One region of the Desulfitobacterium metallireducens DSM 15288 genome, then DNA from elsewhere that is predicted to be linked to it. Evidence: riboswitches for the same ligand, from Rfam matches in the RefSeq annotation. Region 1 holds a riboswitch; the other holds the start of a gene.

Region 1 (4,205 bases):
TTCTCCGAAGCAGATTCAAAAACTTGCCGGATTGGCCTTGCGAGAAAGCAGCTCAGGCAAGCACAAAGGACAGACCACGATCAGCAAACGGGGGCGAGCGCGACTGAGGGCAATTCTATTTCAAGCGGTGATGCCACTAGTCTCTAACAACACAGAGTTTGCAGAGATACATAAGTATTACACGACAAGAAACAAGAATCCTCTCAAAAAGAAACAATCGCTAATCGCCTTAAGCTGTAAACTGATTCGGGTATTCTATGCAATATTAACGAAAGGCATAGACTACGACCCGCAAAAGCTAATTAAAGACATCCATCGTCCCGTTGAGTATTTAGCAGCGTAACAGAAAGTGCAAATAAGCAGTTCTGTTGGTAGGCGTCACCACAGAATGTACCCAAATCATAGTAATCTAACAAGATAAAAGAGCTGGTAGTCAGTCAACATATTATCCATTAGAGCAAAGACTCGGTTTTGTAGCATTACTGACACCCAATCATGGATAGGTGGAACGAAGGAATTTAGGGCAGATGTGTTAATCTTGACCCTGTTAGACATGGGAGGTTTACCACCGTGAGTATAGTGGGTTTACAACGGCCAACATATTAAAAATAGCAGACGTTGGCTTTGCCATACTCAGTTTCTCTGAATTATGCATTCTATGCGAATTTTATCCGTGATGAGCTTTTTAGGTAAGTTAGGAATTCTATGAAAACAAGAGAAAATCAAAGTAAATCCCAAGATATTATAGGGAGGATAATGGGAACAATGTATCGCCAAATGGTTGTTCCGCTACATAAGTACGATGTGCAACCTCGGAAGGAACAATTCTTAACAGTTGTATAATTGAAGAATCCGAATAATTGGAGAACTATTAAAGGGTCTTGAATAGACATGTCAATCAAAGTTGAACTTAATGATTTCGGGTTAAGCACATGAAAGAAAAATGCAGATATAATGCACGTTACTAATAATGAAAGAAATTCCAGTAAAATCTAGGCCTTATTGGAGAATTTGAAAGGTTTTTATTCAAATTCGGTTCTATACAATCCAATATAAAGGGATTATTATGAGTAGAAGTTGAATAAAGCCAGCGCTGAATTCTATGGAAGCGGGGGAACCAAGTCTGGGCTATCAATTAGCCAAATGGGGTGAATCACTGAATGTGACGGGTTATTCCTTTCAATCCGAATCCGACAGCTAACCTCGTAAGCGTTGAAAGGGGGTTAAAAGCAAACCATACCCTTTGGTTTGTTATACACTTTGACATTAACCCCAAATGGGGTTTTTCTTTTTTAGGAAGCTAATAGCATGGAATTCATTTTAAAAGTTATAAAAGGAAGAGAATAATAAACTTGTGGCTAATCGGGAAAACTTCATGCGCGGACTACTTGAGTAAGACTGCTCAAACGTTGAAGGTCGCTCTGAATGGTTCGCCAATATTTTAAGGAAGGCATTGCCGGAGTTTAATCTGTCATAGGTAAACCGCACTCTGTATTACCCCCCACACTGTATTTACTAAATACGCTGAAAAAACTCACTTTCAAAAGTAATACAGCAGCCTAACGGCAACTGCATGAAGATCATTTTGTTTATTCAATAATATCACTGATAAATTGATATGAAGGAATGAAGGACAAAATAATGGAAAAAGCATTAAATATCTACAAGGAACGGCCATTAACCTTAGCCGGTATGCTCGTAACAATCGGTGTTGTTTATGGTGATATTGGTACATCACCCTTATATGTTATGCAAGCATTAGTTGAAGGGAATGGTGGATTAAAATCCCTTTCCAATGAGTTTATATACGGTTCCCTTTCCCTTATTTTCTGGACTCTTACCTTACTTACCACGATTAAGTACGTCCTAATTGCACTCAAAGCAGATAATCATGGAGAAGGTGGCATCCTTGCACTGTATTCATTGATTCGAAAGATGGGTGGCTGGCTGATTGTTCCAGCTATGATTGGGGGAGCAGCCCTTTTAGCTGACGGTGTTTTAACTCCGGCAGTTACCGTCACAACTGCTGTGGAAGGTTTAAAAGGGATTCCGGCCTATGCGAATAGCTTTGGCTCTAGCCAATCCACTGTTATTTTGATTACCATCATTATTCTTTGTGTCCTATTCCTCATACAACGAACGGGAACGGAGATCATAGGACGATTATTTGGACCCATTATGATTTTATGGTTTACCATGTTAGGGATTCTAGGTGTTATACATATTTTCGGAAACCTTGATATCTTAAAATCATTTTCTCCCTACTATGGAGTTAAACTGTTGTTTAGTGACGAAAATAAAGTCGGGTTTGCAATCTTGGGCAGTGTATTCTTGGCTACAACAGGGGCAGAAGCGTTATATTCGGATCTAGGACATGTAGGACGAAAAAATATTTATGGAACTTGGCCTTTTGTTAAAATTTGCTTGCTGCTCAACTATTTTGGTCAAGGGGCTTGGTTGTTACAGGTTAAAGATAATCAGGGGCTACAAAATATTATGGACTTTAATCCGTTCTTTGAACTAATGCCCCATAATTTTCGTATCATTGGTGTTGTCTTTGCTACTTTAGCAGCTATTATTGCTTCCCAAGCCTTAATTTCCGGATCCTTTACCCTTGTCTCAGAGGCCATTAAGTTAGATCTACTGCCGAGATTAAGAATTAACTATCCAGCGATGTCTAAAGGGCAAATGTACATTCCGATCGTCAATTTCCTCTTAATGATTTCTTGTATCGGAGTGGTCCTATTCTTTCAAACATCGACACACATGGAATCGGCTTATGGGTTAGCTATTACAATTACGATGCTGATGACCACAATCTTATTGTTCAATTACCTTCTTCAAAAAAAGGTATCCAGGGTACTCGCACTCCTCATGGTTATCATTTTTGGAGTATTGGAAACTGCTTTTTTCGTCTCAAGTGCCGTAAAGTTCTTTCATGGCGGTTTTATAACTGTGATTATTGCTTCTCTCATTTTAATTCTGATGTTTTTATGGTTAAAAGCGACACAGCTTGAACAAGTCGTGACGAAAGAAGTTTCACTGGAAGATTATATTTCTAAGCTTGATAATCTAAGAAAAGATGAACATATTCCAGTATATGCCACGAATTTGGTTTATCTAACCAGCAAATCAAAATCAGGGCATATAGATAATGAAATCATTTATTCGATTTTAGATAAGCGGCCAAAAAGAGCAGAAGTTTATTGGTTTATAAATGTACAGGTAACAGATGAACCAAGGACAATGGCCTACACCGTAGAAAACTTTGGAACCGATTATGTTTACAAAATTCAACTGCGCTTAGGATTTAGGGTTGAACAAAAAGTGAGCACGTATCTAAGACAAGTTGTTACAGATCTAATGGAATCCCACGAACTAAAACAACAACCGCAAATGTATTCTACAAATGTAGTAAATCGTAACGTTGGGGATTTCTGTTTTGTTTTAGTCCGTGAAGAACTTGCTCATGATACCAACCTTCCTTTATATGAACGATTAATCATGCAATTTAAACTCAGCATAAAGCAAATTACGGTTTCCCCTGTGAAATGGTTTGGGCTCGAACATACGGATGTTAAAGTTGAACACGTCCCATTGCGTTTAGGAACCACTCGGCCAATCAAACTCAAGCGAGAACTTCTATAAAATCAAAGGGTGCTTTGCTTTATGCTCAGTTAATAATCTCGCCCTTGTTTTTGGCTAAATTTTCGCGCCATTTGTGTCGCTCGGTCGTTGTCAGTTTCGTCCACTCTGTTTCTTCACCAATAATTCTTAGAGGTTCTTGTGAGCGATAAGAACGTGTTAAGTTACCCGGAAATTTTTTATCCGTAACATTTGGGTCGTTTTCAAATTCACCTGTTGGTTCTATTCTATAAACGCGTTCTCTTCCTTCTCCTTTTGCTAATGCTGCTGCAAGTCCTGCGCCATTTGCGTTAGCAGTGAAATAAATGTGGTTCATTTTAAGCTCAGGTTTGTAATTTGAATTACCCCCCGCTGTCAGTAAATCACCAACTTGCAATTCTGCCTTTGTTCCATGATAAAATGGTCCCTTATCAGAAGGCGCACCCTTATAGGAATTTGATAATTCATAATTTCTACTTGCATTATTAGAATCACACAATTCCTCATAACATTTGGCAATGTTTAAATATAACGTTGAGAATGCACTTTTGACATTTTCATCATTTATATTTAGTGCACAC
Region 2 (4,205 bases), 1.1 Mb from region 1:
AATCAAATAAGTATGTACAAATTTCAGCTCCTCCTCCAGGGGAATCAGGGTTCCTTTTGATTTCATTGCCCAGCGGAAGAATTCCGAAAGATATATAAGTAAACGACGTGCACGGTTCGGGTTAGTTCGACTCGTTGCAATAATCGTGTTCAGCACATTAAAGAAAAAATGGGGATTGATCTGAGCCTGCAGAGCATCAAGTTGAGCTTCTGTCGCCAGCTTAGCCTGATGATCTAATTCAGCCAGTTCGATCTGAAGACTAAGAAGTTGGGCCATTCCTAAAGCAAGCCGGATCAAATCAGGAGACAGGTGCCCATCTTTAGTTTCATAGAGTTTCACCGTGCCAACAACTTTTCCTTGAGAATGCAGAGGCACCACTACTGCAGCTGCAATAGGACAATCACAAACATTTTGACGCGGACAATTTAATTCCTTTTGTGTTCGGACGATTTTATAATTTCCTGTCCGAATCACTTCCTGGGTTGCTGCCGTCAAGATCTTATCCCCAGGATGATGTTGGTCACAGCCTACACCTAAATAAGCCAATTGCTTCGTACAGTCTGTAATTGAAACTGCAGCGACTTGACCGATCTCTTGAATAATTTTAGCCATAAATTCAGCATTCTGCGCATTAAGACCTCTTCGAAGATAAGGAAGCGTTTCGTGGGCAATCTTGAAGCTGACTTCCACATTGCGTTCAGTGGTCAAACTCCGAATCCGCCGTCGTTGATACTCAGTGTAAAGAAGCAAGTAAAGCATATTCCCGATCAGAAAAACGAGAAGAAGCCGAAGATTTTGCGAGGCTATACTCATCACAACCTCTGCTCCTAAAACCAACAAGAAAATCCAAGTCATCTGTCGCATCCCTCAATTTCTAAAGAAAACTTAGCGATAGCGATAGCTCTAGTTACACTTTAATAAAGTTAAGAGTTCGACAGTGAGGTGCGACTTCCTGTATTCATTAAAGTATTTCTTGGAGTTTTTCTCTTCCCTGCTCTGCCCCCACAACTAGAAGTACATCTCCGCTCTCAATTACAAATCCAGAATTCGGAGAGAATTGTTCAATCCCTTTTCGGACAACTGCGACAACGGTAAGGCCTGTCCGTTCTCGAATTTTGAGTTGGGTCAGGGTTTGCCCTGCCGCTACTGAATCTTTGCCCACTTCGACTTCTGCTACATCCATCCAGCGAGACATCATACGATCTGTATATAGTAAAATTTTATTCAAATGTCCCTCAATTTTTAAATCAAGTTGCCTGCGTTTCTCCATATACTCATTTAATTCCGAAAGAAACACATGAACTTCCGTTTTCTGATCAAACGCTCTCAAAAACTTTTCGGCTTGAGCCTTTGAGGTTACCGTAATTCCGATCCCTTGATTCACCATAACAACGCCTGCATTTTGCAAGATTGCAATAGCGCGGCGAATGGTTTCTGGAGAAACATTGAATCGACCCGCCAACGTCGACCGTCCATGTATTCTTTCCCCTTCTTGATATTCACTCATAACGATAGAATGGGCAATTTCGAGGGCGATCTCTTGATAACGTGACTGTTCCATTTCTACAATTCACTCCTTGAAACATTTAACTCATAAAATATCATTACCAATTATTAACTCTTCAATCCCATTGACTGGTAACAACCTTTATGTTATTATAAAGTTGTTGGTAATCAATTACAAATAATAAAAATTAAATAAGGCCTAATTCCTAAGGGGAAACGGGGGAACCACTTTTTGGGGTGAATCGCATCTTATGCGTAGAGCGTGCGCTCGAATCCGTCAGCTAACCTCGTAAGCTAGCTCGCACAAGAAGTACTGATTTTATTAATCAGCACATTCGATCTCTTAGGGGCCACTATAGGCTCCTTTTAATTTCCCAAAAGATAAGTACAACATAAAAAGGGGGAAATTCATTGGCAGTAGAATCAAAAGAATTAAATGAAAGATTGCAATCCTTACATCGTGCAAATGAGCTAAAGCTAAAGGCCATACCTTACATGAATCGTAAAGAGAAAATTCCTACAGGTTTTCTTTTAAAGGATGAATACCTTCAAAGTCGAGATCGAATCCTTACAACCTTTAAGGCTACTCTTGAGGATTGGGAAAATTGGCACTGGCAGATGAAAAACAGGATTACGGATTTGCAGATCTTGCAAGAACTCTTGCCTCTAACTGAGCAAGCAGCACAAGATATCCTTGAAGTCGGAAGAACCTATCGATGGGCTATTTCCCCCTATTATTTAAGCTTAATGGACTCTTCTAACCCATGGGATCCTATCCGTTTACAAGGTCTTCCACGGATCGAGGAACTACTGGATTTAACCGGAGAAGAAGACCCTATGGGTGAAGCTTTTACCAATCCTGCTCCTTGCATTACACGACGATATCCCGATCGGTTAATTATCAATGTCACCAATCTCTGTGCTATGTATTGTCGTCATTGCCAAAGACGCAGAAATATCGGTGAAACCGATAGCCACGAGACCCGTGCTCAACTCCAAGCCGCTTTAGACTATATCCGAGCCAATCCAGAAATTCGTGATGTCTTAATTACAGGTGGAGATGCCTTGATGTTAAGCGACCTTACGCTCCATTGGCTTCTCGAAGAATTACACTCCATTCCTCATGTAGAAATCAAGCGGATTGGTACCCGGGTCCCCGTCACCCTTCCCATGCGGATCACCGATGAACTGTGCTCCATTTTAGCGCAGTATCCGCCGATTTATATCAACACCCAATTTAATCATCCTAAGGAAGTTACAGCAGAAGCCAAAAAGGCTGCGGATAAGCTTATTTCTGCCGGAGTAGTTTTAGGGAATCAAGCTGTGCTTCTGAAAAATATTAATGATACACCCGATATAATGATACGGTTAAACCAAGAGCTTTTGAAAATTCGAGTTCGTCCATACTATATCTTTCATGCGAAACATGTCAAGGGCACACATCATTTTATTCCTAAAATTGAAAATGGTCTAGATATTATGGAAAAGCTCAGAGGATTTACTTCCGGTTTAGCCATTCCTACCTATATAATTAATGCTCCTGGTGGAAAAGGAAAAACGCCAATTCTACCCCAGTATCTACTTTCCTTAGATGATGAAGAGGCTACCCTGCGAACCTGGGAGGGAAATATTATTCACTACCCTAACTACTAATTAAAATGCACATGAGTTAAGGGCCATCTTAGGCCCTTACTTTTTTATTTTTTATGTTTCTAGATCTTTGCTAAAGGATTTACCTTGCCAGGTATCCCTCTTTAGTAATTCCCGATCTATTGCATTTAAGACTTCCCATTTTTTACGACTCCATAAAGGAGCAATTAGATCATCAGGCGCTCCATCACCTGTCAAACGGTGAATGATCATTTGCGGGGGTAATACTTCAAGAATATCGCTAACAAGGCTAACATACTCTTCAAACGTAGGTAGAGGAAACGACTCCCTTTCATATAACTTTGCTAAGGGAGTTCCTTTGATAATATGGAGTAAATGGATCTTAATTCCCTGAACAGGTAGCGCTGCCACCGCCTGAGCTGTCGCCATCATATCCTCATACGTTTCTCCTGGAAAGCCTAGAATAACGTGGACGCAAACACGTATTCCCCGATCATGAAGAGCTGCAACTCCCGCTAAAAACTCATCATAGGTATGCCCTCTTCTAACCCAATTCATTGTTCGATCGTGAATACTCTGTAGCCCAAGCTCAACCCAAAGATAGGTTCTTTGATTAAGCTCTTCCAGGTAATCTAACACTTCTTCAGGCAAACAATCCGGACGAGTTGCAATAGATATCCCGACAACGTCCTCTTGACATAGGGCTTCTTCATAGACCTCGCGAAGTTTAGAAACCGGTGCATAGGTATTGGTATAGGCCTGAAAATAGGCTAAGTACTTAGCCTTGGGCCATTTTTTACACATTCTTTCTTTAACTTCGACAAATTGTTGTTCTATTGAATGTGAGACTTCTCCAGCAAAATCTCCAGAACCACGAGAACTACAATAGATACACCCACCCCAACCTCTAGTTCCATCTCGGTTCGGACAAGTAAAGCCACCGTCTAAAGAAACCTTAAAAACTTTTTCACCAAAAGTCTCTCGCAGATGTTTATTCAACGTATTATACCGCTTCTCCCCATTTTGCCAGGCAGAAAACCGTGCAAATCCCATCTCTTCATGATCACACCCTTTAATAAAACGATTTT

The links. A riboswitch is a leader RNA that binds a small molecule or an ion and turns the genes downstream of it on or off. The one in region 1 is predicted to bind cyclic di-AMP.
Region 2: it holds a riboswitch for cyclic di-AMP, as region 1 does, so the genes downstream of both, eam (glutamate 2,3-aminomutase) here and DESME_RS09085 (KUP/HAK/KT family potassium transporter) in region 1, are expected to answer to the same signal.

The regions. Positions count from the first base shown of each region.
Region 1 covers NZ_CP007032.1:1,900,054-1,904,258, forward strand. Annotated here, with positions in the region: partial or broken gene DESME_RS09080 (IS110 family RNA-guided transposase) at 1-343, shown strand, start outside; cyclic di-AMP (ydaO/yuaA leader) riboswitch at 1,082-1,227, shown strand; gene DESME_RS09085 (KUP/HAK/KT family potassium transporter) at 1,642-3,648, shown strand; gene arr (NAD(+)--rifampin ADP-ribosyltransferase) at 3,674-4,205, opposite strand, start outside.
Region 2 covers NZ_CP007032.1:808,075-812,279, reverse strand. Annotated here, with positions in the region: gene DESME_RS03905 (histidine kinase) at 1-855, opposite strand, end outside; gene DESME_RS03900 (GntR family transcriptional regulator) at 962-1,561, opposite strand; cyclic di-AMP (ydaO/yuaA leader) riboswitch at 1,693-1,818, shown strand; gene eam (glutamate 2,3-aminomutase) at 1,918-3,159, shown strand; gene mnmL (tRNA modification radical SAM protein MnmL/YtqA) at 3,211-4,170, opposite strand.